3 regions of the Arthrobacter sp. PL16 genome follow, and region 3 is predicted to be linked to each of the others. Evidence: riboswitches for the same ligand, from Rfam matches in the RefSeq annotation. Region 3 holds a riboswitch; each other region holds the start of a gene.

Region 1 (9,719 bases), on a different contig from region 3:
GTATCGGGCGGCGGACAAGACTGCTGGGCCCTATTAATCCGAGTGACCCGCCCGCGCAATAACAAGTAGGCTTACAAAAGTTCCAGCAGTATTCAAAGGCGTCCAGGCCGATCCATTCGTGGGTACCTCACGGCCGTACACCGGCGCTGACCAGTTGACGAGGCAGGAAATTTGACCGGTAACGCGACGTTTCGACATGACAACACGGCCCTGCTTGCCGTCACGAGTGTGGAGGCGCCGGTAGTCGTCACTTCCGCAGAGTTCGACGAACGGCTGGCACCCAGTCTCAAGAGGCTCCGGCTCTCCAAGCGGCTCCTCGAGCGCGTGGCAGGAGTCACGGAGCGTCGATGGTGGTCCCCGGGCTCCGACTTCGACGACGCCGCGATCGAGGCCGGCGCCAAAGCAATGGCGGAGGCCGGGATCGAGCCGAGCGACGTCGGTCTGCTCATCAACACCTCGGTGACCCGGCGCAATCTCGAGCCGTCCGTCGCCGTCAAGATCCACCACTCCCTCGGACTTCCCTCCTCCGCCATGAATTTCGACCTGGCGAACGCATGCCTCGGTTTCGTCAACGGGATGACCCTCGCCGCGAACATGATCGACTCGGGTCAGATCAAGTACGCCCTGATCGTTGCCGGCGAAGACGCCCAGAAGACGCAGGAGGCCACCTTCAAGCGCCTCAACCGCGAGGAGTCCACGCGGGAGGACTTCCTCAGCGAGTTCGCGACCCTCACCCTCGGGTCCGGCGCGGCCGCCGCCGTCATCGGTCCGGCAGACCTCCACCCCGGATCCCACCGCATCCTCGGCGGAGTGTCCCGCGCGGGCACCCAGCATCATGAACTGTGCGTGGGCGGGGTCGACGGTATGTATACGGACACGAAGGGCCTGCTCGACGGCGGCCTGGAACTCGTGGTCACCGCGTGGCACGAGGCGCAGTCGGATGGCTGGAAGTGGGACGCGATGGATCGCTACGTGACGCACCAGGTGTCCAACTCCTACACCAACGCCATCATCAAGGCGGTGGATCTCGAGCGCGAGCGAGTCCCCATCACATTCCCGCACTGGGGCAATGTGGGCCCGGCATCGCTGCCGATGACGCTGGCGCAGGAATCCCAGTCGCTCAATCCGGGCGACCGCGTGCTGTGCCTCGGCGTGGGTTCGGGCCTCAACACGTCGATGATGGAGATTGCGTGGTAGCACTCCCCGGCATCGATCCCTCGTGGTCGATGTACGTCGACGTGCCCTCGACCAGCGGCGCCGATGCCCCGGGAACACGTCACCGCTGGCATTACCTCGACAACGGCGTAGGCACCGATGGCTCGGCCGTGAAGGGCACTCTCCTCTGTGTCCATGGGAATCCGACCTGGTCCTACCTCTGGCGGACCTACCTCGCAGCCGGTCTGGCGGAAGGCTGGCGCGTGATCGCCGTGGACCAGCTCGACATGGGCTACTCCGGGAGGACGGGTGTCTTCCGCCGGCTGGCGCACCGCATCGCCGACCTCGAGGACTTCGTCGGCGCCGTCGGCCTCAGTGGGCCCCTCGTGACCGTCGGCCATGACTGGGGCGGCGTCATCAGCCTCGGCTACGCCCACCGCAATCGCCAGGGACTCGCGGGCGTCGTCCTGACCAATACCGCCATCCATCAGGACCCGACCCGCCGGATCCCGGCGCCGCTCAGGCTCGCGCTGGCCCCCGGCGTGCACCATATGGGTACCCGGGCCACCACCGCGTTCCTCGACGTAACGCTCGCCCTTGCCCGGCCGGCGCTGGAGCGTGACGTCCGCAAGGCCTTCCGGGCTCCCTACCGCAGAGTGGCGGACCGTCAGGGCATCGCGAATTTCGTCTCCGACATACCTGCCGATCCCTCCCACCCGAGCTACACCGCCCTGACCGGAACGGCGGAGGGTATCCGCAGCATCGACGTCCCCGTCCTGATGATGTGGGGTCCGCATGATCCCATCTTCTCCGACCCGTACCTCGAGGATCTTGCGCAGCGGTTGCCCCATGCGGATATCCACCGCTTCGAACGGGCGGGCCACCTCGTCCAGGAGGACGCCGACACCGCGTCCACGGCAATGGAGTGGCTGGAAGCCCGGTCGGTCGGGAACACCGCGCCCGGCCTCCGTCCTGCCGTCGACGACAGGACGGGTGGCACGGCGACGAATGCTGCCGCGGACGAGAACGCCCTTTCCGGTGGCGCCGCGACCGGAGAAGCTACCCCCTACAGGCCGCTCGGCCGGCGGATCCACGAGCTTGCCACCGGCCCCGACGGCGAGACCACGGCCGTCGCCGAGATGAAGCCCACCGGACCACCACGCGTGCTGTCCTGGCGGGAACTCGACGACGACGTCGCCGCTGTCGCCGCCGGCCTGGCCTCGCTGGGCTACGGACCGGGCAGCAGGGTGAGCCTCCTCGTCCCGCCCGGAGTGGACCTCACGGTCCTCATCTACGCGTGCCTGCGGATCGGCGCGATCATCGTCGTCGCCGACGCCGGCCTCGGCACACGTGGATTGAGCCGTGCCGTCAGGGGTTCGGCGCCCGATGTCGTCATCGGCATCGAACGCGCCCTCATCGCCGCACGGGCCTTCGACTGGCCCGGGCGAAGGATCAGCGCCGCTCCCCTGTCCGCGGTACGGCGACGAGCACTGCGCGTGGACGCATCCCTGAACGACCTGCGTGCCGCCCGTCCCGCCGACGCGACACCTGAACGATCCGATGCCGATGCCGATGCCGCTATTCTCTTCACGTCCGGCTCGACCGGCCCTGCCAAGGGCGTGGTGTACACCAACCGCCAGCTCTCCGCGATGCGGGATGCCGTCGAGTCGACACTCGGTCTGGGCCCTGGCAGTTCACTCGTCGCCGGTTTCGCTCCCTTCGCCCTCCTCGGCCCCGCACTGGGAGCCACGTCCGTGACACCGGACATGGACGTCACCGCACCCCGGACGCTGACGGCGCAGGCGTTGGCCGACGCAGCCGCAGCGATCAGCGCGAACGTCGTCTTCGCCTCACCGGCGGCCCTCCGGAACGTCCTGGCCACCTCGTCGGATCTCTCAGCCGATGGCAGGACAGCTCTCGGGCCGATCGCGCTGATGCTCTCGGCGGGCGCACCGATCCCGGTTCCCCTCCTGGAAGCCGTGCAGGAGCTGGTCCCCGCCGCAGCACTCCACACGCCGTACGGCATGACGGAATCGCTCCTGGTCGCCGATATCGACCTCGATGGGATCCGGCGCGCTGCAGCAGCCGCTGACGCCGGGCTCGACGGCGCCGGCAACGGCGTGTGCGTCGGGTTGCCGGTCCACGGCGCCCGGGTGGCCATCAGTCCGCTCGGGGCCTTCGAGGGACACAGCACGTCCGACAGTGATCATGACGGCGGTCCGGACGGCGGCCTGCGCGGCGGCCCCCGCGATGACTCCCGCGACGGCGAGGCGGTCGGGCCGCCGACCACGACGCCCGGCGTGACCGGAGAGATCCTCGTCGACGCGCCCCATGTGAAGGACCGCTACTTCCGCCTGTGGAAGACACAGCAGGACTCCGCCCACACCCGTCCCTGGCACCGCACGGGCGACGTCGGACACTTCGACGCCGATGGCAGGCTATGGGTCGAGGGCCGTCTGGGTCACGTCGTCACGTCGCCCGCCGGGATCGTGACACCTGTCGGACTCGAGCAGGCACTGGAAACCCTCGACGCCGTTCGCCTCGCCGCCGTCGTCGGCGTCGGGCCCGCGGGTACCCAGGCCGTCGTCGCAGTCGTCGAGACCGCATCGGCAGGACGACGGCCGCAGCTCGCTTCCGCACCACTGGCCGCAGCAGCCCGCGCCGTCGCCCGGCAGCGGGGCGTCGAGGTGTCGGCCGTCATCGAGGTAGCGGCGCTGCCGGTGGACATCCGCCACAACGCGAAGATCGACCGCGCGCGCGTCGCTGCCTGGAGCGCCCGCTTCCTCTCGGGTGGGCGGGCCGGATCCCTGTGACGGTCCTCGTCACCGGGGCGAGCGGCATGCTCGGCCGCGCAGTCGCAGAGCACCTCCTCGGCCAAGGTGAGGCGGTGCGGTGCTTCCAGCGAAGGCCCTCGGGTGTCGGCGGAGCAGAGGACGTTCTCGGATCGATAGAGGACGACGACGCCGTCGAGGAGGCCGTCCGCGGGTGCACCGCGGTGATCCACCTCGCAGCGAAGGTGTCCTTCACCGGGCACGCCGCCGAGTTCGACCGCATCAATGTCCAGGGTACGGATCGGCTGCTCCGGGCGGCAGAACGTGCCGGAGCCCCCGACGTCGTCCACGTCTCCTCACCGTCCGTGGCTCACGGCGGGACCTCGCTCGTGGGCGCTCCTGCCGGCCGCGCGGATCCTGATCACGCACGGGGCCACTACGCCCGCACGAAGGCGTCAGCCGAGCTGCTGGCCCTCGATCGTTGCTCGGCTTCGTTCCGGGTGGCCGCGGTGCGGCCCCACATCGTCTGGGGCCCGGGCGACACCCAGCTCGTGGAACGCGTCCTCGACCGCGCGCGAAGCAAACGCCTCCCACTGCTCGACGGCGGCACCGCCCTGATCGACACGACCTACGTCGACAACGCAGCGTCGGCGATCGTCGCCTGCCTGCGGAGGATGGACCAGGCGCGGGGCCTGTCCCTCGTCGTCACGAACGGGGAGCCCCGCCCTGTGGCAGAACTGCTCGCCGGAATCTGCCGTGCCGGGGGCGTCACCCCTCCGGAATGGTCCGTACCGGGAGCTGTGGCGCGGGGCGCGGGCGCCATCATCGAGCGTGCCTGGCTCGCCCTCGGGCGATCGGATGAACCCCCGATGACCCGGTTCCTGGCCGAACAGCTCTCCACCGCCCACTGGTTCGACCAGCGCCGTACCCGGGCCGTACTCGATTGGCAGCCCACGATATCCGTCGACGAGGGCTTCGAACGGCTCGGGACGTACTACCGCCGCTGAGGGTCCGACGCATTCGTCACGGAACAGCGCGGCGCCACCTGCACGAAGAAGGACGGGATGCCAGGCATCCCGTCCTTCTTCTATCACTCTCGAGCGCCACCGCCCCCGCATACCTTCCGCGGGGCCGGCGACCGCCTGCTAGCGGGTGTAGTACCCGTCGACCGCCATGACGCCGACCGAGTGCACCTGCGTACCCTGCGAGGGGTTGAGCGCACTGATCATCTGGCCGTTGCCGAGGTAGATACCCACGTGGCTTCCGCCGTTCTGGCTCACGAGGTCACCCGGCTGCGGGTTGCTGGTAGGACGCAGCGCCGCGAACTGCGACCACGTGGTGCGCGGAAGGTTGATGCCGTTCTGCGCATAGGCCCACTGGACGAAGCCCGAGCAGTCCCAGGCGCCGCGCGCCGTGCCGCCGTAGACGTAGCCCGAACCCTCACCCTGCATTGCCGTTGCGGCGATACCACCGGCCGGTGCGACCGACGCGGACTGGAAGCTGATGGCGGGCTGCGCCGCGACCGGCGCTGCAGGAGCCGCAACCGACACTGCAGCAGCAGCGGCCGGAACTGCGGCGATGGATGCCGACTGGGTGGAGTACTGCTGGGGTGCTGCCGAACCACCGAGCGAGATGGACTGGCCGGGGTAGATGACCGAGCCGTACCCGAGACCGTTCGAGGCGAAGACCGCCTCGAGGCTGACACCGTGGGCGGCTGAGATGCTGCCCAGCGTGTCACCGGCCTGGACCGTGTAGGTGCCGGCTGCGGACGTGGTGACCGCTGCCTGCTGGGTGCCGGCGGACTGGACGCTGATCTCGCCTGCTGCGCTGGCGGGAAGCGCTGCACCGAGCATGATGCCCGAAGCGGCTACGACGACGGCGGCAGGCTTGCCTGCGACCGACGCACTCGCGGTGACCGCGCGTGACGCTGTGATGATGGGGTTGATGCGCGTAGGGACTGCCCTGTGGCGCGCGATATTGCTCTTCCTGGACATGCTGCTGCCTTTCCCAATGCCGGCGAAGTTAGCTGTCGGGTTCGGATGGGACATCCGGACACGTTCCTCGCAGACCAACGCCCCCGGGCTGGTCTACGCGCGTCTTTACCCCTAGGACTCGTAAGCGAGTCCACTTTCGGTTCCCCCGCCCCTGTCGAAATGTGTAGCGAACGGTCCGTCCTCATCGACAGGGTTAGGCAGAGTGAGGAAGGGCGCCCCTCCGTGGTGGAATGAGCGCGGGATCAACGGTACGCGTTGGTCGAACTCTTGTCACATTTGGGTTACGGAGCGGCACTGTTCCGCTGCTCGACCCACGGACTAGGGTCTTGCGTTGCGCGGCCTGGGCTGGCAGTAGGGACACAGACAGGAGGATCTGTTCATGAAGGACTCCCTGCGCAGGAGCGTGTGCCGGCCTTCCGCAGCGCACCGCCGGCAGGGCAGGCCCGAGCGCCCGTAGGCCTCGAGGTCGCGTGCGAAGTAGCCGGATGCGCCGTTGACGTTGACGTAGAGCGAGTCGAAGCTCGTCCCGCCCGCGGCCAGCGCCCGCGCCATGACGCTCGTGGCCGCCTCGACGATCCGCAGCGTGTCCGGGCGCCGCATGGTGTCGGTGGGACGGGCGTAGTGGAAGCGGGCCGCCCAGAGAGCCTCGTCCGCGTAGATGTTGCCGATGCCCGAGATGAGTCCCTGATCGAGGAGCGCGCGCTTGAGGCCGGTCCTTCGGGCGCGCAGCCGATGGTGGAAGTCCTCCACGGAGAAGGCCGGGTCGAGGGGGTCGCGTGCTATGTGTGCGGCCTGGTGCGGAATGAGTGGCAGCGCACTGGCACCCGTCCCACCCGGCTGCCCATCCACCGTCGGTTCCAGGTCCGCGACGAACATCCCCCCGAAAATCCGCTGATCGACGAAACGCAGGTCGGCAGGGAGCGGCGCGCTGCCGTCCTCGCCTCTGGCGGCCGAGAGGCTCAGGCGCACCTTCAGGTGCTTCTCCCGCGGAGCGTCGGCCTCCTCGATGAGCAGTTGACCGCTCATACCGAGGTGGGCCATCAGGGCCACCTGCGGAGCGTCGGCGCGGTGGTCGCGGTCCTCGAGCGTGAGCCAGAGAAATTTCCCGCGTCGCACGACATCCGTCACCCGTGCTCCGGTCACCCTGCCCCTGAAGTCCTCGACGCCGGGAACGTGACGGCGCAGGGATCGCGGGTCGATCACCTCCACGCCCTCGATGATTCGACCGGTGACCCAGCGGGCCAGGCCGCGCCATACCACCTCCACCTCGGGCAGTTCAGGCACTCAGGAGCCGTCGCTACGCGACCCGGCCGGGGCCTCGTGATCGAGATGCGCGGAGCCGTCGGACAGCAGCTTCCAGGAGGCCGCCGCTGCAGCCTGCTCGGCTTCCTTCTTGGAGTGCCCGCTGCCGGAGCCGTAATCCACTCCCCCGATCACGAGACGCGCGGTGAAGCTGCGCGCATGGTCGGGACCGGAGCCGTCGACCTGGTAGTCGATCAGGCCCAATCGCCGGGCAGCGGCAGTCTCCTGGATGCGCGTCTTCCAGTCGGTGCCCTCGCCGAGGACGGCGGAATCGCGCAGCAGCGGCCCGATGAGGCGCATGACCATCACACGCGCGGTCTCGATACCGTGGCTCAGATAGGTGGCGCCGATGACGGCTTCCATGGTGTCCGCGAGGATCGAGGCCTTGTCGCGCCCGTTGGTGAGCTTTTCACCCTGGCCCAGCAGGACGAAGCTGCCGAGGTCGAGGGTCCGGGCGACGCCCGCGAGCGCCCTGGTACTCACGACGGCGGAACGGCGCTTGGCCAACTCCCCTTCGGACAGATCAGGGTTGTCCCTGTACAGGGCATCCGTCACCGCCAGGCCGAGCACGGAGTCACCGAGGAACTCGAGGCGCTCGTTGGTCGGTATCCCACCCTTTTCGTAGGCATAGGACCGGTGTGTCAGGGCAAGACGAAGCGTCTCGGTGTCTATATCGACACCGAGACGCTTCGTAAGATCTTCTGTATTCTTCACAACCGCATCAGCTGATCCAGTATCGAACGAACGTCCACCGCTGCGCCTGGCGCGTCATGGACACGTCCGTTGTTAGACGTCGGCTACCTTGCGGCCCTTGTATTCGAGGAACAGCGGGGTGCCGGCCGAGTCGGTGACGACCTTGGCCTGGTGCGCAAGGCTGTAGGTGATGCGGCCGTTCTCGAGGGTCTTGACCAGCTTGGGGGCGGTTGCCTTCCACTGGGACCGGCGTGCGCGGGTATTCGCGCGGGACATCTTCCGTTTCGGGACAGCCACGGCTAAATCTCTTCTCTCTCGTCTGACTCTGACTTGGGTGCCGCATCATTCTCAGCGGCGGTGCCTGCCAACCCGGCGAGGGCTGACCAGCGAGGATCCAGAACTTCGTGGTGGTGGTCCGGATCGTCGTTGAGTTGGGCTCCGCATTCGGAGCACAAGCCCTGGCAATCCTCCCGGCACACCGGCTGGAATGGCAGTGATGTGACCACTGCATCCCTCAGCACGGGCTCCAGAGCGACCGAATCGTTCTCCACCCTGTGCTGTTCTTCTTCCTCTTCTACCGACAGCGACTCGGAGTCGCTGTAGAAGAAGAGTTCCTGGATATCCACCTCGCGGTCGAACCGCAGTGGCTCCAGGCAACGGCCGCACTCGCCGGTTACCTCGACGTTTGCCGTTCCCGACACCAGGATTCCCTCGTACACGGATTCGAAGCGCAGCTCGAGCTCCATGTCGGAACCCTCCTGCACGCCGATCAGCGCCACGCCGAAATCCTTCGGCGCCGGTACATGTTCCTCGAGTGTCCGCATGCTACCCGGACTGCGTCCGAGATCCTTGACACTGAATGTCAAAGGCGAACTGAGATCGCTTTTAATGGTGACTCCTGTAGAACATATGACCGACGTACCATCCTAGCCTGATATGGCGGGCATGCCCAAAACGCCGGTGCAGCGCCGGCGTGTACCGACCTAGGACGATGGTCCACCACCGGTGGAGGGAACGTCGTCGTCGACCGCCGGTACGAGTTGCCGCAGGACGGCTTCCGGCACGAACGGACGGATGTCACCGCCGAGAGCTGCGACCTCCTTCAACAGGGTCGAGGAGACGTGGGCGAACGCGGTGCCCGTGGGCAGGAAGACCGTGTCGACGTCGGCCAGGTGCCGGTTCATAGTGGCCATGGGCACCTCGTAGTCGAAGTCCAGGCCGGACCGAAGGCCCTTGACGAGCGCCGTCGCCCCGTTCTCCCTGCAGAAATCCGCCACGAGACCGGCACCCATCCGGACCACGCGGACGTTCGGCAGATGCGACAGGCTGTCGGCGCAGAAAGCGAGGCGTTGGTCGATACCGAACCGGTACTTCTTCGAGTAGTTCGTCGACACCGCGACGAGTACCTCGTCGAAGAGCCGGGCGGCACGACCGATGACCTCGATGTGTCCGTTGTGGAGGGGATCGAACGATCCGGGGCAGACGGCGCGGCTCATGCGTCCACGGTACCCAGTCCCACGCGGGACCGCCGTATCGCCCCGTCCACCGGCGGCTCCGCCGTCGTCGACCGGTCGCGCACAGGGCAGGACCCGCGATACTTGAGTCATGACGACTGATGCGCAGCGAAGGGTACCGCGGGACACGGGGGCCGCCCCGTGGACGAGGGCCGCACGCGGAGCGAACCTGCTCGGCAGCGACGGCGGACTCGGTATCACCATCTTCGAAGAAGTGACCGCCCTCGCCCAGAAGCACTCGGCCATCAACCTGGGCCAGGGGTTCCCGGACGAGGACGGACCGCGGGAGA
Region 2 (9,719 bases), on a different contig from region 3:
CCTGTTCACCGGCGTCGCCCTTGCTGCCTTCGCGACGGCCGCCGCGGGCCCCGTCGCGTCCATCGCCTTCCTGTCAGGACCCATCGCCCGGCGCCTGCTCGACCACCGGCCCTCGCTCGGCATGGCGGGGCTGGTCGGTGCGGTGATCGTGCTCGGCGCGGACTTCGCTGCGGCGAACGTCCTGCCGGGGACCTCGCTGCCCGTCGGCGTCGTGACGGGCGCACTCGGCGCACCATTCCTGCTGTGGCTGCTCGCCACCGCCAACCGCAGAGGCCAGGGAGGCTGAAATGGGTCCACGCAAGGATCCGACGGCGGCGAACACGCTGTCTGCCGAGGGGCTGACACTCGCCTATGACGAGCGGACGGTCGTGGACGGACTCACCGTCGAGCTGCCCGCGGGCAAGGTGACCGTCATCGTCGGCGCGAACGCGTGCGGGAAGTCGACCCTGCTCCGTGGTCTGGCCCGGCTGCTCAAGCCCGTGGACGGCACAGTGGTGCTGAACGGCTCCGACATCCACTCACAGTCCACGAAGGCCGTCGCCCGAGTCCTCGGCCTGCTCCCGCAGACGCCCGTGGCCCCGGACGGCATCAGCGTCGCGGATCTGGTGGGCCGCGGCCGCTACCCGCACCAGGGCTGGTTCCGCCAGTGGACACCGGAGGACGACGACGCCGTCGCGACGGCACTCGAGGCAACCGACACGCTGGGCCTCGCCGACCGCAACGTCGACGAACTCAGCGGCGGGCAGCGCCAACGCGTCTGGATCGCCATGGCACTCGCGCAGCAGACCGGCATCCTGCTCCTCGACGAGCCGACCACCTTCCTCGACGTGACGCACCAGGTCGAGGTGCTCGACCTCATCACGGACCTGAACCGGCGCTCGGGCACCACCGTGGTGATGGTGCTGCACGACCTCAACCTGGCCGCGCGGTACGCGGACCACCTGATCGCCATGCGCGACGGTCGGATCGTGGCACAGGGGCCACCGTCGGCGGTCGTGACCGAGGAGACGGTCTCCGGAGTCTTCAACCTCGAGTGCCGCGTCATCGAGGACCCCGTGTCCCGTACACCGATGGTTGTTCCCATCGGCAGGCACCACGGGCCGGGGACCGCCATGCCTTCCCCGACCTCCCCCACCGCTGCGGCGGTGCGGGGCTACCGACCCAATCCGCAGGACACGGTTCCTGCACGAGTGGAGGCAGCATCATGACCGACGTGACAGAGCGGACCGCGAGGCGGACCGCCGCCGATACCGAGCCGATGGTGCTTGCGTTCGACGTCGTCGTCACCGCCGTCCAGGACCTCACGGCGACCTTCCGCCGCATCACCTTCGGGGGAGCCTGCCTCGAATCGTTCGGCGTCGCAGGGGACACCCTGGACCTCCGGATCAAGATCGTCATCCCGTCCCCGGGTCACGACTGCCCGGACATCGCCGGCATCATGAGCGGCGGCCCAGGCTCGAGCTGGTACCAGGCGTGGCTCGGCATGGACGCCGAGGAACGCGGTTCCATGCGCACCTACACCGTGCGCGAGTTCCGGTGCGGTGGTGCGAACCCGGAGATCGACGTCGACTTCGTGATGCACCTGGACGGCGACGGCCGCGGCGGGCCTGCGGCGGAGTGGGCTGCTGCAGTCCGGCCAGGTGACCGCGTCTGCATCATCGGCCCCAACTCGTCGGCGGCGCAATGCACGACGGCGGGCGCCTACGGTGGCATCGAGTGGAGCCCGGGCCTCGCGCAGCACGTCCTCCTGGCGGGAGACGAGACGGCCGTGCCCGCGATCAGCGCCATCCTCGAGGCGCTTCCCGAGGACATCAGCGGACGGGCGTTCCTCGAGGTGCCCCACGAGCGGGATATCCAGCGGATCGCGACGCGATCATCGGTGGCCATCACCTGGCTGACGCGGAGTGGCCGCTCGCACGGCGAGCTGCTCGAGGCCGCGGTCCGCGACGCCGTCCGCGTACCGGGCTGGGTCTCGCTCTCGGGATCGGGGGCCGCGAGTGGCGGCAGCGAACCGGAGGATGTCGACATCGACCGGACCATCCTGTGGGAGACGCCCCAGCGCCTCGAGACGGCCATCGTGGAGTCGACGGTCAACCCGGGGCGCCTTGCCGGCACCCAACCCTTCTACGCCTGGATCGCGGGAGAAGCAGCCGTAGTGCGCGGACTGCGCCGGTACCTGGTGCGCGACGTCGGTGTCGACCGGAAGCAGGTTGCCTTCATGGGCTATTGGCGCAAGGGCCGGGCCGAGCTCGCCTGATGGGGGACGGAGAACCTGGCGCAGGTTTTCCCATGCCTTTCCGCAGGTTCCCGATGACGGAAGAGATTATGGCACGGATCATCCACAGTTGGGATAACGGAATTGTTACATCGTGTTCCGTGGCCTAGGGTTTGAGCAGTCGAAGCTCGTTTCTTGAACCAGGTCCGCACGCTTAACCCTGTCAGCGGACCGCCTGAACAATCTGTGACAGGGGTGGAGGATCCACATTCCGGCGGTGCGAGCCGCCTCGGGGTGAAGCCCTCACGCATTGCTTATCAGCACGGTCTTCCTGCGGTCTGCCGCAGTTCGGCCGCGCCGAGGGGGCCGAGTCAACTCTTGCTCGAATCCGACAGCTAACTTCGCGGGCGTCCTCAGAGAGGTAAGCAGTTGACCCAGACGGTTACGTCGGGGCGCCGTCGAGCGTCCGAAGATCGCGCTCACCAGCAGCACCCGCTGCCACACCGCCCTGCCCACGCATCGGCGATCCACGCCCCTTCGGCCCCCTCCGCCTCGGTCCAGACCCTCCTGCCGAGCCGCCGATCACTCCGCGAGCGGGAGCTTCCCTCCTTCGTCGAGCACTCCTGTGCGGAGATCACATCAGCGTCCGCTGCTGCCCGGTCGAAGGACGGAGCCGTGTCACCGACTCCGCCGTCCCTGACGCGCCGTGAGCTACGCGAGCAGGAGAAGGCCGCGAGCGGCGAGGCGGCACCCGGTGCGCGCCGATCCGCGCCGGCCCGCCGGGCAGGACGCGTCCCCAAGCCGTTCGAGCGGTTGCGCGAGAACGCGGCGACCGGCGGGATGGTGCTCGCCTCCGCCGGACTGCTGATGGGAGCGGTGGTCCCCGCGGCGTCGACCGCTGCCCCTGAGTTGGTCGTCGGGCCACCCACCCACACCCGTGCCTCCGCGATCGCGCCGGCGGTGACCGCTCCCGCTGGAGCGACGGTCGCGTTCGGCCTCGAGAGCGCTGGGCCGGCGGCCGAGGGCATCGCACCGGGCATTGCCACCGCCAGGGCTCTTTCTGCCTCCCTTGAACCCGCAGCGCAGGAGCGCAAGGCCTTCGGCGTTCCTGTAGACAGCCCGGTCGTCGCGTCCACCTTCGGGTACCGCGTCAACCCGATGGGCGGGCCCGATTCGGAGCTGCACACCGGGCAGGACTACGCCAGCGCCTGCGGCACCCCGGTCAAGGCCGCCGACCCGGGTACGGTCACCGATTCCGGCTGGCACGCGTACGGGGGTGGCCAGCGCATCGTTATCGACCACGGCGACGGCCTCAAGACCACGTACAACCACCTGAGCGCCCTCGAGGTGCCGGTCGGCGCGGCGGTGCAGCGCGGCGATCTCCTCGGCGCCGTCGGCAGCACGGGCAACTCCACCGGTTGCCACCTGCACTTCGAGGTCCTGGTCAATGACGAGAAGGTCGACCCGCAGCCTTGGCTGTAGCGCGCGCCTCGCCCTACAGCAGCAGGCCGGACCAGCGGGCACCCGGGCGCCCGCTGGTCCGGCACCCGCGCTGCCGGGATTCGCGCGCTTCCTAGGGCAGGGGCTCGCTCACGACGGCCGGATCCTTGTAGCCGAGAGGCATCCGGAGCCGCAGTGAATCAGGCTTCACCTCGAAGGCCATGTGCCTCGCCTTCCCGAGCGGATCGCCGTCGAGCTGGACCTCCAGCGGCTCCCGCGAGGTGACCTCAGCAGTGCGGCACTGGAAGTACTCGAGGGAGGGGTCCTTGCTCGAGCCCCTGCCCTTGACGAACAGCTTGCCGGCCACGGCGAGCCAGCCGAGCTTGCCCTTGGGTGCCACGGTCATGAGATCCATCAGGCCGTCGTCGATCCTGGCGCCCGGGAAGATCTCGAGGCCACCCATGATCTTGCCGCAGTTCCCGCCCATGACACTGCGGAGCCTGCGCTCGAAGGGCTTGCCGCCGTCCACCGAGATGGTGGTACGGGCGGGCCGGCCCGGCAGGTTCCTGATGCCGGCGTCGACGTAGGCCAGCCAGCCCACCTTGTCCTTCAGGTCGTCGCGGGTGTCGGACATGATGGCCGCGTCGTAGCCGAGGCCGGCCATGACGAGGAAGACGTGTGCATCCTGCGCGCGGTCCACGGTCACGTGCACGACGTCGATGCTGCGCTCCGTGCCACGGAAGGCGGCTTCGACGGCGGCGTCCGGATCGTCGACGGCGATATCGAGGTTGCGTGCAAGCAGGTTCCCGGTGCCCAGCGGGACGAGGGCCATCATGGTGCCGCTCCCGGCGAGCTCCTCGGCGACGCACCGCACCGTGCCGTCCCCGCCGGCGGCGATCACCAGGTCCGCTCCCGCATCCAGCGCCTGGCGGGCCTGGCCGTGACCGGGATCGTCCTCCGTGGTCTCGATGACCAGGGGTTCGTCCCAACCGTCCTCCGCGGAGATGCGCCGGACGGCGCCCTCCACGTCGATGGTGGTGACCTTGATCGGATTGATGATGAGGGCGGCTCGACGGCCGCCCGAACCGGCCTCGGAGCCCTGATCGATGGTCGCCTCGGGAGTAGCGTCGGTCGGCATGATGTCCTTCGTGCGTGATGTCAACGGGTGGCCTCGACGAGCTTATCCCGCTGCCCTCCGCGCCGAGGGTAATCTTTGGACGTGACCAACACCTCGCGCTACGTGGCCCTCGGCGATTCCTTCACGGAAGGGGTTGGCGACTGGGACCCGGCGTCACCCAACGGCGTCCGTGGCTGGGCGGACCGCGTGGCAGAGCAGCTCATCCTGGCCGATCCGTCCTGGTTCTATGCCAACCTGGCCATCCGCGGCAAGAAGATGCGCCAGATCCTCGGGGAGCAGATCGACGCCGCTCTGGCGCTCCAGCCGACGCTCGTCACGATCTACGCCGGCGCCAATGACATCCTGAGGCCGCGCGTCGACATCGATGCCCTGATGGCCGAGTACGACGACGGCGTGGGCCGCCTTCGCGAGGCGGGCACCGACGTCGTGCTGTTCACGGGGTTCGATGCCTCGGGGTCCGCCGTTTTCGGCAAGACCCGGGGGCGCACGGCCGTCTACAACGAGTGGGTGCGCGAGATCGCCGACACGCGAGGCGCCACGATCGTCGACTACTGGCGCCTGCGCGAGTTCCAGGACTGGGGCTACTGGGATGTCGACCGCATGCACATGTCTACCGCCGGTCACACGCTCATGGCCGCCCGCGTGCTCGAGGCGCTGAAGGCATCGCATCGGATCGACCTGCCCGAGCTCGAGGCCCGGCCCGCGCTGAAGCGCGCGGAGCAGCTCCGAGCGGACGCGCAGTGGGCGCGGGAGTACCTGACGCCATGGGTCGGACGGCGCCTCCGTGGGGCCTCCTCGGGCGATGACCTCCTGCCCAAATATCCGACGCCGGTCCACCCGCACTGGGCATCGATCACGGCCTGAGGGCGGCCCGGAGCATTCACCGGAACGCCCTGCAACCCCTGCAGGGCGGCGTGGGAGCCCGCAGCCGGCCTTGGAGCCGATGTGCCAGAATGACCAGATGGCGGCGCACTGGCTCACACCCGACGAGCGGCGGGCGTGGCTGGCACTCTATGCGCTGACGTCGCTCCTCCCCTCGAGCCTCGATGCCCATCTGTTCCGGGAAGCGCGTATCACCCTTTTCGACTACCACGTCCTCGCGATGCTCTCCGAGTCCGAGGACACGAGCCTCCCCATGAGTGAACTGGCGGGACGTTCGGCGGCGTCGCTCTCGAGGCTCAGCCACGTGGTCAAGAAGCTGGAGGCGCGAGGCTGGGTCCTCCGGCTGCCGTCCTCCTCCGACGGACGGGTGACCACCGCGACGCTGACCCCCGCAGGACTCGGGATGCTCACGGATCTCGCCGTATCGCACGTCGCCCAGGTCCGCTCCACCGTGTTCGACGCCCTCGACCGGCAGGACGTCGCCGACCTCGAGCGGGTGGGGCGCAAGATACTCCGGGGAATGGACAGTGCGCACTGGATCCTCTCCGACGGCGAGGCCGCCGCGGAAGCAGCGGTGGCCGGCGGTTCCACGGAGCCCCCTCTGGGTGATGCCGCGGATGCCGGGGGAGCAGAGGACGGCTCCGCCACGGGTCGGAATGGCGGATCCGCCCAACCGCAGCTTCGCGGCAGCGGCCAGTAGGCCGCCAGCGGTGCGCCGAGACCCCAGGACAGGACAGCAGATGGACCAGCAGGTACAGTTCCGGCACCAGCCCCGCGTCCTCGCGATCGTGCTGGCGGGCGGCGCCGGGGGACGGCTCGGGGTCCTGACGGACCACCGCGCCAAACCGGCGATGCCGCTGGGTGGCAGCTTCCGGCTCATCGACATCCCCCTGTCCAACCTGCACCACAGCGGCATCTCCGACGTGTGGATCATGGAGCAGTACCAGCCGAAGACCATCAATGATCACCTCCGGAACGGCAGGCCCTGGGACCTCGACCGCACGCGGGGCGGCCTGCTCGTCCTGCCTCCCTTCAGCGGGCACGAGGGGGAGGGGTTCGCCGAGGGCAACGCGGACGGACTGCTGCGGCAGTCGGCGTTCATCCGCGACTTCGCGCCCGACCTCGTCCTGGTGCTCAGCTCGGACCACCTGTACCGCCTCGACTACCGCGACGTCGTCGACACCCACCTCCGGGCGGGCGCCTCCCTCACCATGGTCACCGTCGATTTCGATGGCGATGCCTCCCAGCACGGCTTGGTGTCGGTCGACGACGACGGCGGCGTGACCGATTTCGCCTACAAGCCGGAGGAGCCGCGGACGAGCATCGTGGCAGCGGAGATCTTCCTCTACTCGACGGCGGCGCTGCTCGATGCACTCGACCACCTGAGCGGGAAGAACGACGGCCTCGGGGACTACGGACACCACCTGGTACCGCACTTCGTGGAGCAGCACGCGGTCGTCGAGCACCGGCTCCAGGGTTACTGGCGGGACCTCGGGACGCCGGCCAACTATCTCCGGGCGCACCTCGACCTCGTGGAGGGCAAGGGCCTCGACCTCGGAGCAGCGGACTGGCCGATCCTCACCGAGCCGCCGCAGCTGGTACCGGCGTTCGTCGGGGACGGCGCCGTGATCGTGACCTCGCTGATCTCGCCGGGGGCCGCCGTGCATGGCACCGTCCGCAGGAGCGTGATCGGGTCGGGGGCCTCCGTCGCAGCCGGGGCGGTCGTGGAGGACTCGGTGCTGCTGGGCGGAGTGCGGGTCGAGGAAGGGGCGGTCGTGAAGTGGGCGATCGTCGATTCGGACGCCGTCGTGTCCGGGGAGCGCATCGGCGCCGGTCCGGACACGCCCGCCGTCGTGGACCGCCACGGCAGGACGAGCGACTGATCCGTTTTGGTCAAGCCAGATCCTGTCGGTAGTATGGTAAGGCGTTTGGCTACGGCGGGTGCCGCCCTGTTCCCTGGACAGGATGGGATTTGCCCGGCTACCCGTGACTACCTAGAATTTAAGGCTGTGCCGGCCGCAAGGCCGTGCGCCGCCTAATCTTCACCGTCTTCCCCGCGGCGAGGCACTCTGGCAGGTTCTCACCCTGCCGGGTCAACCTCCGGAAAGCTGCAGTAATAGCGGTGTCATTACTGGTGGCGGGACGCTCAACAAGTGATTCCGTCACGTTCATCTAATCTGGAGGAGAGTTATGGCAGCCCACTGCCAAGTGACCGGAGCCGAGCCCGGCTTTGGACACAGCATTTCGCACTCGCACCGCCGCAACAAGCGCCGGTTCGACCCCAACATTCAGAAGAAGCGCTACTACGTGCCTTCCCTGCGCCGCAATGTGACGCTGCAGGTCTCCGTCCGCGGCATCAAGACGATCGACGTCCGCGGCATCGAGGCAGTCGTTGCATCGATCCTCGCGAGGGGTGTGAAGCTCTAATGGCAAAGGACAAGGACGTACGTCCGATCATCAAGCTGAAGTCCACCGCCGGGACGGGCTACACCTACGTGACGCGCAAGAACCGTCGTAACGACCCGGACCGCATGGTCCTGATGAAGTACGACCCCAAGATCCGCAAGCACGTCGAATTCCGAGAGGAGCGCTAACCATGGCCAAGAAGTCAAAGATTGCTCGTAACGAGCAGCGCAAGGTCATCGTCGAGCGCTACGCGGCCAAGCGCCTCGAGCTTAAGAAGACCCTCGTCGACGAGAACGCCACCGACGAAGCACGCGAAGCGGCACGCCTCGGCCTGCAGAAGCTTCCCCGCAACGCTTCACCGGTGCGCCTGCGCAACCGCGACCAGATCGATGGTCGTCCCCGTGGAACCATCCAGAAGTTCGGTATCTCTCGCATCCGGTTCCGCGACATGGCCCACCGTGGCGAACTGCCCGGCGTGACCAAGTCGAGCTGGTAGCAGCCGCCGGGGTATCATGCCCTTGCAGTACCTCCATCCGCTTCGAGCGGTGACACCGGGAAGCCGGCAACCTCCGGGTTGCCGGCTTCCTGCGTTTCGACGACGACGGCGGTCGGCCGAGGCGTAAAACACCCCTGGAAACGGCGGGTTTATGCTGAAAAGCCGCGTAAACACGCGGAAGAGGGCGCCCAAGCTGATAGGTTTTCGGACAGAGGCTTTTCGAATACCGTGAAAAGCTCGTTCCGAAGAGTGACGTCCAGGAGGACCTAAATTGGCTAAAAACCGTAGTGAACTTGTTGCCGAGGTAGCGGCGAAGGCCGACACCAGCCAGGCCGCCGTCAATGGCGTCCTCGACGCCCTGTTTGACGTCTTCGCCGAGTCCATCGCCAAGGATGAGAAGATCACCATTCCCGGATGGCTCGCCGTCGAGCGCACCAGCCGTGCAGCACGCACCGGCCGCAATCCCCAGACCGGTGAGACCATCCAGATCGCCGCGGGCCACAGCGTCAAGCTGACCGCAGGCTCGAAGCTGAAGGCTTCCGCCAAGTAATTCGCAGGAACATTCCGCATGACGGGAGGGTCGCTGCCATGACGGCGGCGGCCCTTCGTCATGATCGGACGTGTCGGGCACGCGGTGGGACCCCACGATGGGAACCACCAGGAGATTGGCCCTATTTCTACTCCGGGTAGAGAATGGTGTACGTGTCGACTACTGCGAAGCAACCGCGCGAAACCCTCGCCACCGCCTCTTCGGAGCGCGCCGTCGCGACGGGCTGGCTGGTCCTCGCGGGCGTCGTCATGCTTGCCGCGCTCGTCGTCGCCCTGTTCTACTCGGGTGCAGCAGCAGCCCGGCAGCTCGGAGATCCCGGCGCCCTGACCCGGTGGGGCCTGCCCGTCGCCAAGGTCCTGAACAACACGGCGGCCGCAGGAACCATCGGCGCCCTCGTCTTCGCCGTCGTCATGCTGCCTCGCACGGTAGGCACGGGCGGACGCAAGCCGAAGGAGACCGCAGCCGAGCATCCCGCGTTCTCCCGCGTCCTGATCCTGGCTTCCGTCTCCGCGGTGGCCTGGACCATCGGCGCGCTCGGAGTCATGGTCTTCACCTACTCCGACGCCGCGGGACTGCCGCTCAGCACCGACCC
Region 3 (9,719 bases):
GGATCGACGACGCGTCCTCGCCGGCGTCGAGGGCCGAGCGGATCGAATCGGCGGAGAAGCGGTACGTGGTGGCCGGCCCCTGGCCCTCGGGCGTGGACATGCGGAGGAGCCCCCGGGCCACCTCGGGCTGCAGGTACCCCGGCGCTACGGCGGTGAGGTCGGCCTGCAGGACGACGTGGGAGACCGGCGCAGGAAGCGCTTCGCGGATGCCGAGCGCGGCTTCTTCGAAGAGCCCTGCCGCGACGAGGCGGCCCGCATCCGTGACCGCTCCGCCGCCCGTCAGCCCGAGGGAGGCCGCCTCGGTCAGCATGCCGGGCAGCAGGCGGGCGAAGCGTCGCTGGAGACGGGGCTGGTGCCAGGAAGCGAGGCTGACGACGGACCGGTCGGTGAGGACCGGCAGGGCGTCGCTAGAGCCGGCATCGTCCTGCCCGCCTTGACCGGCCAGTTCCATCGCGACGGTGAGCAGGCGCTGGCGCACCATCGGAGCATCGGGACGGGATGCCTCGGCGGCAAGGGCGTTGATCGCCGTGCCGTCGGGCAGCTTCGACCCGACGAGGGCCGGCGCTCGATCCACGGCCAGCCACCCCTCCACGAGGAGCAGCCACTGAGCATCACGATCGAGGGATTCCCAGGCGTCGAGCCGCGACGTCTTCCAGCGCGAATCGTCGGGGTCGAGGGTCAGCAGCCCGACGGCGGCCCCGAGTTCCAGCAACCACGCGGCTTCACCTTCGGTGGTCCGGAGGACATCACGGACGCGCCGCAATTCGCGGACGCCGACACCGCCGGAGCGAAGCGTGGCCACCGGTGTGGCGGCGGCGGAGCCGAGGAGCGCGGTCATCAGCCGGAGGGTCTCTGCGATCGCACCGAAGGCGGCGTTGTCCCGCAGGCTCGTCCGCGTGGTGCGCTCGACCGTGACGGGCGGCGCGACGTCCAGGGCAGTGAACACGGCATGGCCCCGCAGCGCGATACCGACGCCGCGGGGGAGCTCGACGTGCAGGGCGTCCAGGGGTGCCAGGAGGCAGCGGTCCAGGAGCCATTGCACTGCCGGTGCGACGCCGCCGTCACCCGCTGTCGCCGTCGAGCCGACCGGTGCGTCCCGCAGCCGGGCGAGGAGTGCGGCCGCGCCGTCGGGGGCGTCCGCCATGAGGCTGTCCCACCGGGTGGGATCAGCCGTCACGACGTCGACGACATGCGCAGCGGAAGCGGAGGTCATGTCATTGGTGTCCGCCTCGGGCGCGACCAGCCCGACTGCGCCGATGAGCGCCGGCCCGAACCGGGGGATGGACCGCGCGAGGGTGCGGAACGGACGGCCGAGGCCGGCCGGATACGGGCCGAGTGCGTCCGCCAGCGCACCGACGGGGAGGAAGCCCGACGTCGGGGTACCTGCGACGAGCGCCCGTTCCACCAGGCCGGCGAGGATCTGGTCGATGGTCTCCGGATCAGCGTCCGTGAGGGCGGTGAGCAGACGCGAACGTGCCACGGGGCCGCCGTCGTCCTCGCTGAGCACCGTGACTGCTTCGAGGACCTGGAGCTGAGGTCGGCTGACGGTGTCGAGCGCACGTTGAAGGCTGACGCGGGTAGAGGCCCTGGCGGCGAGCGCGGCGAAGTCGGGCACCGCGGGAAGGATGAGATCGGGCCGGACGGCGAGGAGGCGGCGCAGGTCGTCATCGCTCCGGTGGGCCAACTGCTCGGCCAGTGCTCGGATTGCGGACATCACATCAAGGCTACCCGTCACCTCTGACAGATCGGCAGCCACAGATCGCCGACGCGGGCCGGGCGATGACCGGTGGAAAGGCCGGGGGCTTCAGGACCTGCGCCGGGCGAGGACCGACCAGACGACCAGGGCGGCCATGAGCAGGAACGCGATGGGGAGGCAGAAGTAGGACGCGAGCACGAATCCGGGCCATACCGTCCCCTGGAGGAACGCCGTCGCGAGGATGGCGGCGAGTGACACCAGCCCGATGGCTGCGAAGACGACGGCGAGCACCGTGAGGACGTGCCGACCGCGGCCGGCGGGCTCGGTCAGGTCGGGCGCCAGCGGATCCCGGGGGTCGCGGGCGGGGGAGTCGGAGGCCGATTCGTCTGGGAGCATAGCCGTCCAAGACTACAAGAACCACGACCCGGGAGCCGCCGGGAAAGCTATATCCTAGGCGGTACAGACTTCCCCGGCGGAGGTGGTCCGCCTCGACACCAGGCGATGCCACGGACCCGGGACCACCACCGCAGGCGAACGCCGCCCGGTCAGCTAAGAAGAGGTAGACGACGTGCCCATCGGCAAGGTCAAGTGGTTCGACGTGGACAAGGGCTTCGGTTTCGTGGCCACGGACGACGGCAAGGAAGTGTTTCTCCATTCCTCGGCGCTGCCCACAGGTGTCAGCGAGGTGAAGATCGGCACCAAGCTCGAGTTCGGTGTCGCTGACGGTCGCCGTGGGCCTCAGGCCCTGTCCGCACGCATCCTCGAGCAGGCGCCGTCCGTGGTCAAGGCCACGCGCAAGAGTGCGGACGACATGGCCGTCATCACCGAGGACCTCATCAAGCTGCTCGACGCCGTGTCCAATGACCTCCGCAAGGGACGCTACCCGGAGAAGGGGCACGGGACGAAAGTGGCGGCGGTCCTGCGCGCGGTTGCAGACGACCTCGACGCGTAGGCTTCCATCATGACCTCGACCAATCTGGGGACCGCCGCCGGCGCCGTCCCGACCGACGACGCTGCGACGCCCGCCGAGGGGGACGCCGTCGCGCCGACGACGACCGAGGCGCCGAGGAAGCCCCGCGCCTCCCGCCGTATCCCCAAGTCGGATGCCGTGCTCGAAGCCGCCGTCGAGCGCGCCCGCAGCGCTGTCCTCGAGGTCGCACCCGAGTCCCAGATTGGCCGCCACGTGTCCGCCGTGATCGAGGGCGAACGCCTCGTCACACACCGGTTCGAGGCTTTCCTGCCCGGCTACGGAGGCTGGCAGTGGTATGCGAGTGTGGCCCGCGTGGCACGGAGCAAGGACGTGACTGTATGCGAGGTCGGCCTGCTTCCGTCCGCGGCTTCCCTGGTGGCCCCCGAATGGCTGCCGTGGTCCCAGCGCGTGCGCCCGGAGGATTCCGAGTCCGACGACGGCGTGCCGCAGGTCGGCGGATCGCAGGATGGCGGCCCCGCACCGGTCGAGGCCCTGGATAGTACCGACACCGAGGGTGCAGACAGTGACGGTGCCTACACCGACGCGGTGGTCCCGGGCGAGTCGGCGGACAACGCTCCGGAACACCCCGACTCCGAGTGACCTGTCCGTGGCGCCGAGACGAGGACGGGACCGCTTGAGTACCTTCCGATCGCTCGGCATCCACAACTACAGGCTCTGGTTCATCGGAGCCTCGATATCCAATATCGGCACCTGGATGCAGCGGACCGCCCAGGACTGGTTGGTGTACGACATCCTGACGCCGCAGAACGCGTCCGCCCTCGGCATCGTGATGGCACTCCAACTCGGCCCACAGCTCGTGATCTCTCCGTGGGCAGGGCTCATCGCCGACACGGTGGACCGGCGCAAGCTCCTCGCCATGACGCAGATCGCCATGGCGCTCCTCGGCGCGGGGCTCGGGCTGATGGTGCTCCTCGACGTCGCGGTCCTCTGGCATGTCTACGCCTTCGCCCTGGCCCTCGGCGTGGTCTCCGCCTTCGATTCCCCGGCCCGGCAGGCCTTCGTCTCGGAGCTGGTGCGCGATGAGAACCTTCCCAATGCCGTCGCCCTCAACAGCGCCTCCTTCAACGGCGCCCGGCTGATCGGTCCCGCTGTCGCCGGGCTCCTCACTGCGGCGGTCGGTCCGGGCTGGGTGTTCATGATCAACGCGCTGACGTTCGGCGCGATGGTGTACGTACTGCTGGCGCTCCGCACGTCGGAACTCAACAGGCAGCCGCGGCAGGCGCCGGGCAAGGGGCGCATCCGCGCGGGATTCAGCTATGTCCGCCACCGGCCCGACCTGATGATCGTCCTGCTCGCGATCTTCATCGTCGGGACGTTCGGACTGAACTTCGCCGTGTTCATCGCGTCCATGGCCCGTACCGAGTTCGGCCAGGATGCCCGGGTCTTCGGGATCCTCTCGTCGGTGATGGCGGTCGGCTCCCTCGCGGGCGCACTCCTGTCCGCCCGACGGGAGAGGCCGCGGCTGCGCTTCATCTTCGGGGCGTCCGCGGCGTTCGGGGTCGCCTGCCTGCTGGCCGCCCTGGCGCCCAACCTGTGGCTGTTCGGGCTGGCACTGGTGCCCGTCGGACTGTGCGCGCTGACACTGATGACCAGTGCCAACGCCTACGTCCAGACGACGACGGACCCCGTCATGCGCGGCCGGGTCATGGCGCTCTACTTCGCCATCTTCCTCGGCGGCACGCCCCTCGGAGCGCCGGTGGTCGGCTGGGTGTCCGACACGTTCGGTCCCCGATGGAGCCTCGGTGTCGCTGCGGCGTCGGGCCTTGTCGCCGCAGCAGTCGGCATCTTCTGGGCCTGGAAGTACCACGAGGTCCGGCTCCGCTACGACCGCTCCGCGCCCCGCCGCCTCCGGCTGGATCACGAACCGGGAGCGGCGGACACATCGCCGTAGTACTTCGTGCCCCCCATCGGGAGTCCTAGAGCAGGTTCTCGACCACGTAGTCGATGCAGGCGATGAGCGCCGACACGTCATCGGGTTCGATCGCCACGAAGGTGGCGACGCGCAGCTGATTGCGGCCGAGTTTCCGGTAGGGCTCGACGTCGACGATCCCGTTGGCGCGGAGGATCGCGGCGATGCGCGCGGCGTCCACGGAGTCGTCGAAGTCCACCGTGACGATGACGTTCGAGCGGTCCTCCGTACGCACTACATAAGGGCTCGCGACGGGGGATGCCTCGGCCCAGCCGTAGAGACGTCCGGCCGAATCGGCGGTACGGGCTGCAGCGAAGGGCAGGCCGCCCTGGGCGTTGAGCCACTCGACCTGCGCGTCGAGGGTCACCAGCGTGGACAGCGACGGCGTGTTGTAGGTCTGGTTGAGCCGCGAATTATCGATGGCCGTCTGCAGGTTCAGGAAATCCGGGATCCACCGGCCTCCGGCCGCGATCCGGGCAGCACGCTCGATCGCAGCGGGGGAGAAGAGCCCCAGCCACAGGCCGCCGTCGGAAGCGAAATTCTTCTGCGGGGCGAAGTAGTAGACGTCCGCCTGGGACACATCGACGTCCAGGCCACCGGCGGCGGACGTGGCATCGACGATAACCAGTGCTCCTTCATCGGCGCCGTCGACCCGCCGAACCGGAGCGGCGACGCCGGTGGACGTCTCGTTCTGCGGCCAGGCGTAGGTGTCGATCCCCGCTTCCGCGACCGGGTCCGGGCGCGTGCCGGGCTCGGAGGTGATGACGCTCGACGTTTCGAGGAAGGGGGCCTTGGTGGTCGCGGACGCGAACTTGGAACCGAACTCCCCGAAGGAGAGGTGCTGCGCCTTCCTGTCCACCAGTCCGAAGGTCGCGACGTCCCAGAACGCCGTCGAACCGCCGACACCGAGAACGATCTCGTAACCCTCCGGTGCGCCGAAGAACGACGACAGGCCCTCCCGGAGGCGGCCCACCAGGGAGCGGACCGGCGCCTGACGGTGGGACGTTCCCAGCAACGACTGGCCGGCGGACACGAGCGCATCGATCTGGCCACTGCGTACCTTGGACGGACCGGCGCCGAAGCGGCCGTCCGCGGGCAGGAGGTGGTGGGGGACACGGGGGGTTTCGCTCATGGGTGCTCCAGCTGTTCGGCGGCGGGTATCGCCATCATTGTGCCCCAGAGGCCCGGGGGCCTCCATTTGTGAACACCCCCGATCGGCGTTCCCGGACGGCCGTCGTCGCGCCCAGGTTGATTGCCGGGCCTGTTGCCGCATGGGTTAACCTTGGGAGGCGTGGGGCGGAACCGGCTGTGGCGGCCGTGGCACCCACCGGCGTGAGGCAGTCCAGCCGCGCACCCGCACCGCACCAAGGAGCTGACCCGGATGACGGACCTCATCGATACGACCGAGATGTACCTGCGGACCATCCTTGAGCTCGAGGAGGAGAACATCGTAGCTCTCAGGGCGCGCATCGCCGAGCGTCTGCGCCACTCCGGCCCCACCGTCTCCCAGACCATCGGGCGCATGGAACGCGACGGCCTCGTCGTCGTCTCCGGTGACCGGCACCTGGAGCTGACGGAACTGGGCCGGCGCCGCGCCACCGGCGTCATGCGGAAGCACCGCCTCGCGGAGCGACTGCTGAGCGATGTCATCGGCCTCGACTGGGCCTACGTGCACGACGAGGCCTGTCGTTGGGAGCACGTGATGAGCGAGCGCGTGGAGCGCCGCCTCTATGAACTCCTCGGGAAGCCGTCCGAATCGCCCTACGGTAATCCCATCCCCGGACTCGAGGCGATCGGCGGCGTCCAGTCGAAGCTGTTCACCGATGGTGTGGTGACCCTGCTGTCCGCCATGGACACATACTCACCCGAGAATCAGGTCACGCTCCTTCGGTTGGCCGAGCCGATCCAGGTGGATCCGGAGCTCCTGACGCAGCTCGACGAGGGCGGATTGCGCCCGGGTGCCCAGCTGGCCCTGGAATCCGTAGGCGGCTACGTGTCCGTGCGTGTCCCAGGCGTCGAGGGGGCCCTCGAGCTGCCGCCCGAGGTCGCATCGCATGTCTTCGTCTCCGTCGCCTGACCACGCCACGACCGTTACGCCGGAAACAGTGTCACGCGACGATCCCGCAGGTCCGCACCAGCTATTTCCAGCCTGCTGAGCCATACCCCACCTAGCCACCGTCACCAGAAACATATCGTTCCGTGATCGGAACGTGACATATGAAGCTTTCTCAGGTAGCCTACATCTCGTGCCAAATTCGCTCTAGATCCGGCACCCTCCTGCAAATCGCCTAGCTCTGCCATTGCCGGAGGTCCGTTCGCACCATCGCATGGCAGAGGCGGGGGAACCAATTTGTGGATCTCTGACAAGAGATCCTTGGGGTTAAGTCGCTGTTCAACCAGTGGCCGGGTGACTCCCATCCGAATCCGACAGCTCACCTCGCAGGCGTTGGGAGAGGCAATCCAACGTGTCCACCAGCTCTTCGCTGGGCCGCCATCGCGCGCCCAAGACCGTCAGTCCGCTGACCACCCTGTCCATCGCAGTCACGTCGAATGCAGGATCGGTCGGCCGCCAGGCAGCCGTGATCGTCGCCGCTTCCGGGCTCGTCCTCACCGCGGGCCTTCCTGCCCACGGCGTCACCGCCCCCGAGCGTGAGGTGCAGTCCTCTGCGGCACTGACCGTCGACCGCGTCGTAGCCGCGGAGATCACGGTTCCCGCCAACGCGAAGGTCTCCTTCGAGCGCGTGGCCGTCGAGGTCACTCCTGCTCCCGAGGTCGTCGAGGAAGCTCCCGCTCCTGTGGTCGAGGCTCCCGAGCCTGTCGCCGTCGTAGCCGCTGCTCCCGTCGTAGCCGCTCCCGTCGCTGCGGCTCCCGTCGTGGCCGCTGCTCCGGCCGCCGCTCCCGTCACCGTGGTTCCCGCCGCAGTGCCTGTTGCGCCCGCTGCAGCACCGGTTGCCGCAGTCCCTGCCGCTCCTGTCGAGCAGCCGGCTCCCGTCCAGTCGTCGGGTGTCGGTGCCGGTCTGGTTGCCTCTGCCTACGCCCAGATCGGCGTCGCCCAGGACTGCACCGCGATGGTCGAGACCGCTCTGCGCTCCGTCGGCAAGTCCGTGGGCGATCTCGCTCCCGGCCAGTTCTTCCAGTTCGGCGATGTCGTCGGAACGCCCGCAGCGGGCGACCTCGTCATCACCGGCGGCCACGTCGCGATCTACGTCGGCAACGGCCAGGTCATCAGCGGTGGCCTCAACGGCATGAACACCGGCCTCCACAGCCTGTCAGACCTTTCCGGCGCCAGCTTCGTCCGCGTCCGCTAGAACCCCACACACCCTTTCCGGCGCCAGCTTCGTCCGCGTCCGCTAGAACCCCACACACGGAGAACTCCCTCATGTCCTCACGCGCCACGATCGCCCGCCACCGAGGAGAAGCGCAAACCACTGCCAGCTTCTCGGCCCTCGCCAAAGCAGTCACCACCAACGCAGGCGGGATGGGCCGCCAGGCCGCCGTCATCGCCGCGGCCTCCGGTCTCGTCCTGACCAGCGGCGTCGCAGCCAATGCGGCGGATCTCCAGCCGCAGCGCGAGGTCGCCACCTCGAACGTTTCCGTGACAACGGCCCGCCCGGCCGTCGTCGCCTCCAGCTCGACGGTGCTTTCCTTCAACAAGACGCCGGTCAAGGTCAACGCCAAGCCGGTCGTCGTCGAGAAGGCCCCTGTGGTCGAGGCCCCTGTGGTCGAGGCGCCGGCAGCACCGGCCCCCGTCGTCGAAGCGGCTCCGGTCGCTGTTGCCGCGGCTCCGGTCGTGGTTGCAGCCCAACCCGCCGCGCCGGCCGCTGCTGCGGCTCCCGTCACTGTCGCGGCTCCTGCGCCCGCACCGGCTGCGGCACGTGCCCCGGCGCCCGCACCGGTCGCCTCCTCCGGAGTGGCCGCCAAGATCGCCGCAGCAGCCAAGGGCCAGCTCGGGGTTATGCAGGACTGCACGCGGCTGGTCAGCAACTCCCTTGCCGCAGCAGGCATCAACTTCCACGGCTGGCCGGCCGGTTACATGTCCCTCGGCCGCACCGTCAGCGCCGGGGAAGCCGTCCCGGGCGACCTCATCTACTACGCGGACGGCGGGGCGGGCGTGGCCCACATCGCGGTCTACATCGGTGGTGGCCAGGCCGTTCACGGTGGGTTCAACGGCAATACGACGGCGATCGCACCGGCCGAGCTCGGCTCGGGCGGCGTCTACATCCGCGTCGGCGGCTGATCAGGACACACCGTGTCGGAAGAAGGACCGCCGCCCTGCGCCGGTCCTTCTTCCGTTAAGGGGTAGCAGAAGCAACCCCTCGCGGCACGTCAACCGGTCGATAGCGGCGATTAGCCCGCGCCCGGTCTCCGGATTACCCTTGCAGTGTCAATCCGAAGCACTTCTCCCGAACCCCGGGATGGCAACCGGTTGCGGGGAACAGGTCAGCAAAGAGGCAAGTTGTATGCGCACTCTTGTTCTGAATGCAGGGTATGAACCACTGGCGGTCGTCACGTTCCGCCGGGCGCTGGTACTTGTCCTTACCGGGAAGGCGAGCGTCGTCGCCGAGGACGAGGAGCCGATCGTGGGACCGACGGAGATTCTGGGCAGGCCCTCGGTGATCCTGCTCAACCGGTACGTGAAGGTCCCGTACCGGCACGACGTGACAGCCACGAGACGTGGCGTCCTCCGCCGGGACAATCATCTGTGCGCCTACTGCGGCAAGACCGCCTCGACCATCGACCACGTCACGCCGAGATCCCGTGGAGGGAAGGACACCTGGGAGAACCTCGTGGCGTGCTGCCTCAAGTGCAACAACGCCAAGGGTGACAAGACGCTGGGCAGCCTTGGCTGGAGCCTGCGGATCGTCCCCCTTCCCCCGCGTGGACCCCAATGGCAGATCAGGGAACTGGAGAAGCCCGCACCCCAGTGGTCCGAGTTCCTCGCGGAAACCGCTGCATGACGGCGAACGCCCTCCGGTTCGACGCCGTCGTCCTCGCAGGTGGCCGGTCCTCCCGCCTGGGCGGCGTCCCGAAGGCGGGACTGATCCTCGACGGGCAGACCCTTCTCGAGCGGACATGCTCCGCCCTCGCGGGTGCCGGCCGGGTGGTCGTCGTCGGTCCGGATC

What was found. A riboswitch is a leader RNA that binds a small molecule or an ion and turns the genes downstream of it on or off. The one in region 3 is predicted to bind cyclic di-AMP.
Region 1: another riboswitch for cyclic di-AMP. It lies ahead of RCH21_RS02375 (C40 family peptidase); the one in region 3 lies ahead of RCH21_RS15615 (hypothetical protein).
Region 2: another riboswitch for cyclic di-AMP. It lies ahead of RCH21_RS04470 (M23 family metallopeptidase); the one in region 3 lies ahead of RCH21_RS15615 (hypothetical protein).

The regions. Positions count from the first base shown of each region.
Region 1 covers NZ_JAXCIC010000001.1:518,752-528,470, reverse strand. The annotation lists gene RCH21_RS02390 (3-oxoacyl-ACP synthase III) at 172-1,197, shown strand; gene RCH21_RS02385 (alpha/beta fold hydrolase) at 1,227-3,968, shown strand; gene RCH21_RS02380 (NAD-dependent epimerase/dehydratase family protein) at 3,965-4,933, shown strand; gene RCH21_RS02375 (C40 family peptidase) at 5,072-5,920, opposite strand; cyclic di-AMP (ydaO/yuaA leader) riboswitch at 5,923-6,099, opposite strand; gene mutM (bifunctional DNA-formamidopyrimidine glycosylase/DNA-(apurinic or apyrimidinic site) lyase) at 6,239-7,204, opposite strand; gene rnc (ribonuclease III) at 7,205-7,936, opposite strand; gene rpmF (50S ribosomal protein L32) at 8,009-8,212, opposite strand; gene RCH21_RS02355 (YceD family protein) at 8,215-8,781, opposite strand; gene coaD (pantetheine-phosphate adenylyltransferase) at 8,899-9,411, opposite strand; gene RCH21_RS02345 (aminotransferase class I/II-fold pyridoxal phosphate-dependent enzyme) at 9,521-9,719, shown strand, end outside.
Region 2 covers NZ_JAXCIC010000002.1:161,973-171,691, forward strand. The annotation lists gene RCH21_RS04455 (FecCD family ABC transporter permease) at 1-286, shown strand, start outside; gene RCH21_RS04460 (ABC transporter ATP-binding protein) at 288-1,208, shown strand; gene RCH21_RS04465 (siderophore-interacting protein) at 1,205-2,257, shown strand; cyclic di-AMP (ydaO/yuaA leader) riboswitch at 2,438-2,641, shown strand; gene RCH21_RS04470 (M23 family metallopeptidase) at 2,645-3,697, shown strand; gene RCH21_RS04475 (diacylglycerol/lipid kinase family protein) at 3,789-4,793, opposite strand; gene RCH21_RS04480 (SGNH/GDSL hydrolase family protein) at 4,875-5,657, shown strand; gene RCH21_RS04485 (MarR family winged helix-turn-helix transcriptional regulator) at 5,755-6,375, shown strand; gene RCH21_RS04490 (glucose-1-phosphate adenylyltransferase family protein) at 6,416-7,558, shown strand; gene rpmB (50S ribosomal protein L28) at 7,866-8,102, shown strand; gene rpmG (50S ribosomal protein L33) at 8,102-8,269, shown strand; gene rpsN (30S ribosomal protein S14) at 8,272-8,577, shown strand; gene RCH21_RS04510 (HU family DNA-binding protein) at 8,849-9,127, shown strand; gene RCH21_RS04515 (cytochrome c oxidase assembly protein) at 9,280-9,719, shown strand, end outside.
Region 3 covers NZ_JAXCIC010000010.1:31,475-41,193, reverse strand. The annotation lists gene RCH21_RS15650 (helicase-associated domain-containing protein) at 1-1,714, opposite strand, end outside; gene RCH21_RS15645 (hypothetical protein) at 1,805-2,092, opposite strand; gene RCH21_RS15640 (cold-shock protein) at 2,265-2,648, shown strand; gene RCH21_RS15635 (DUF3027 domain-containing protein) at 2,658-3,266, shown strand; gene RCH21_RS15630 (MFS transporter) at 3,301-4,578, shown strand; gene serC (phosphoserine transaminase) at 4,604-5,728, opposite strand; gene RCH21_RS15620 (metal-dependent transcriptional regulator) at 5,978-6,673, shown strand; cyclic di-AMP (ydaO/yuaA leader) riboswitch at 6,888-7,056, shown strand; gene RCH21_RS15615 (hypothetical protein) at 7,062-7,904, shown strand; gene RCH21_RS15610 (NlpC/P60 family protein) at 7,976-8,833, shown strand; gene RCH21_RS15605 (HNH endonuclease) at 9,057-9,554, shown strand; gene mobA (molybdenum cofactor guanylyltransferase) at 9,551-9,719, shown strand, end outside.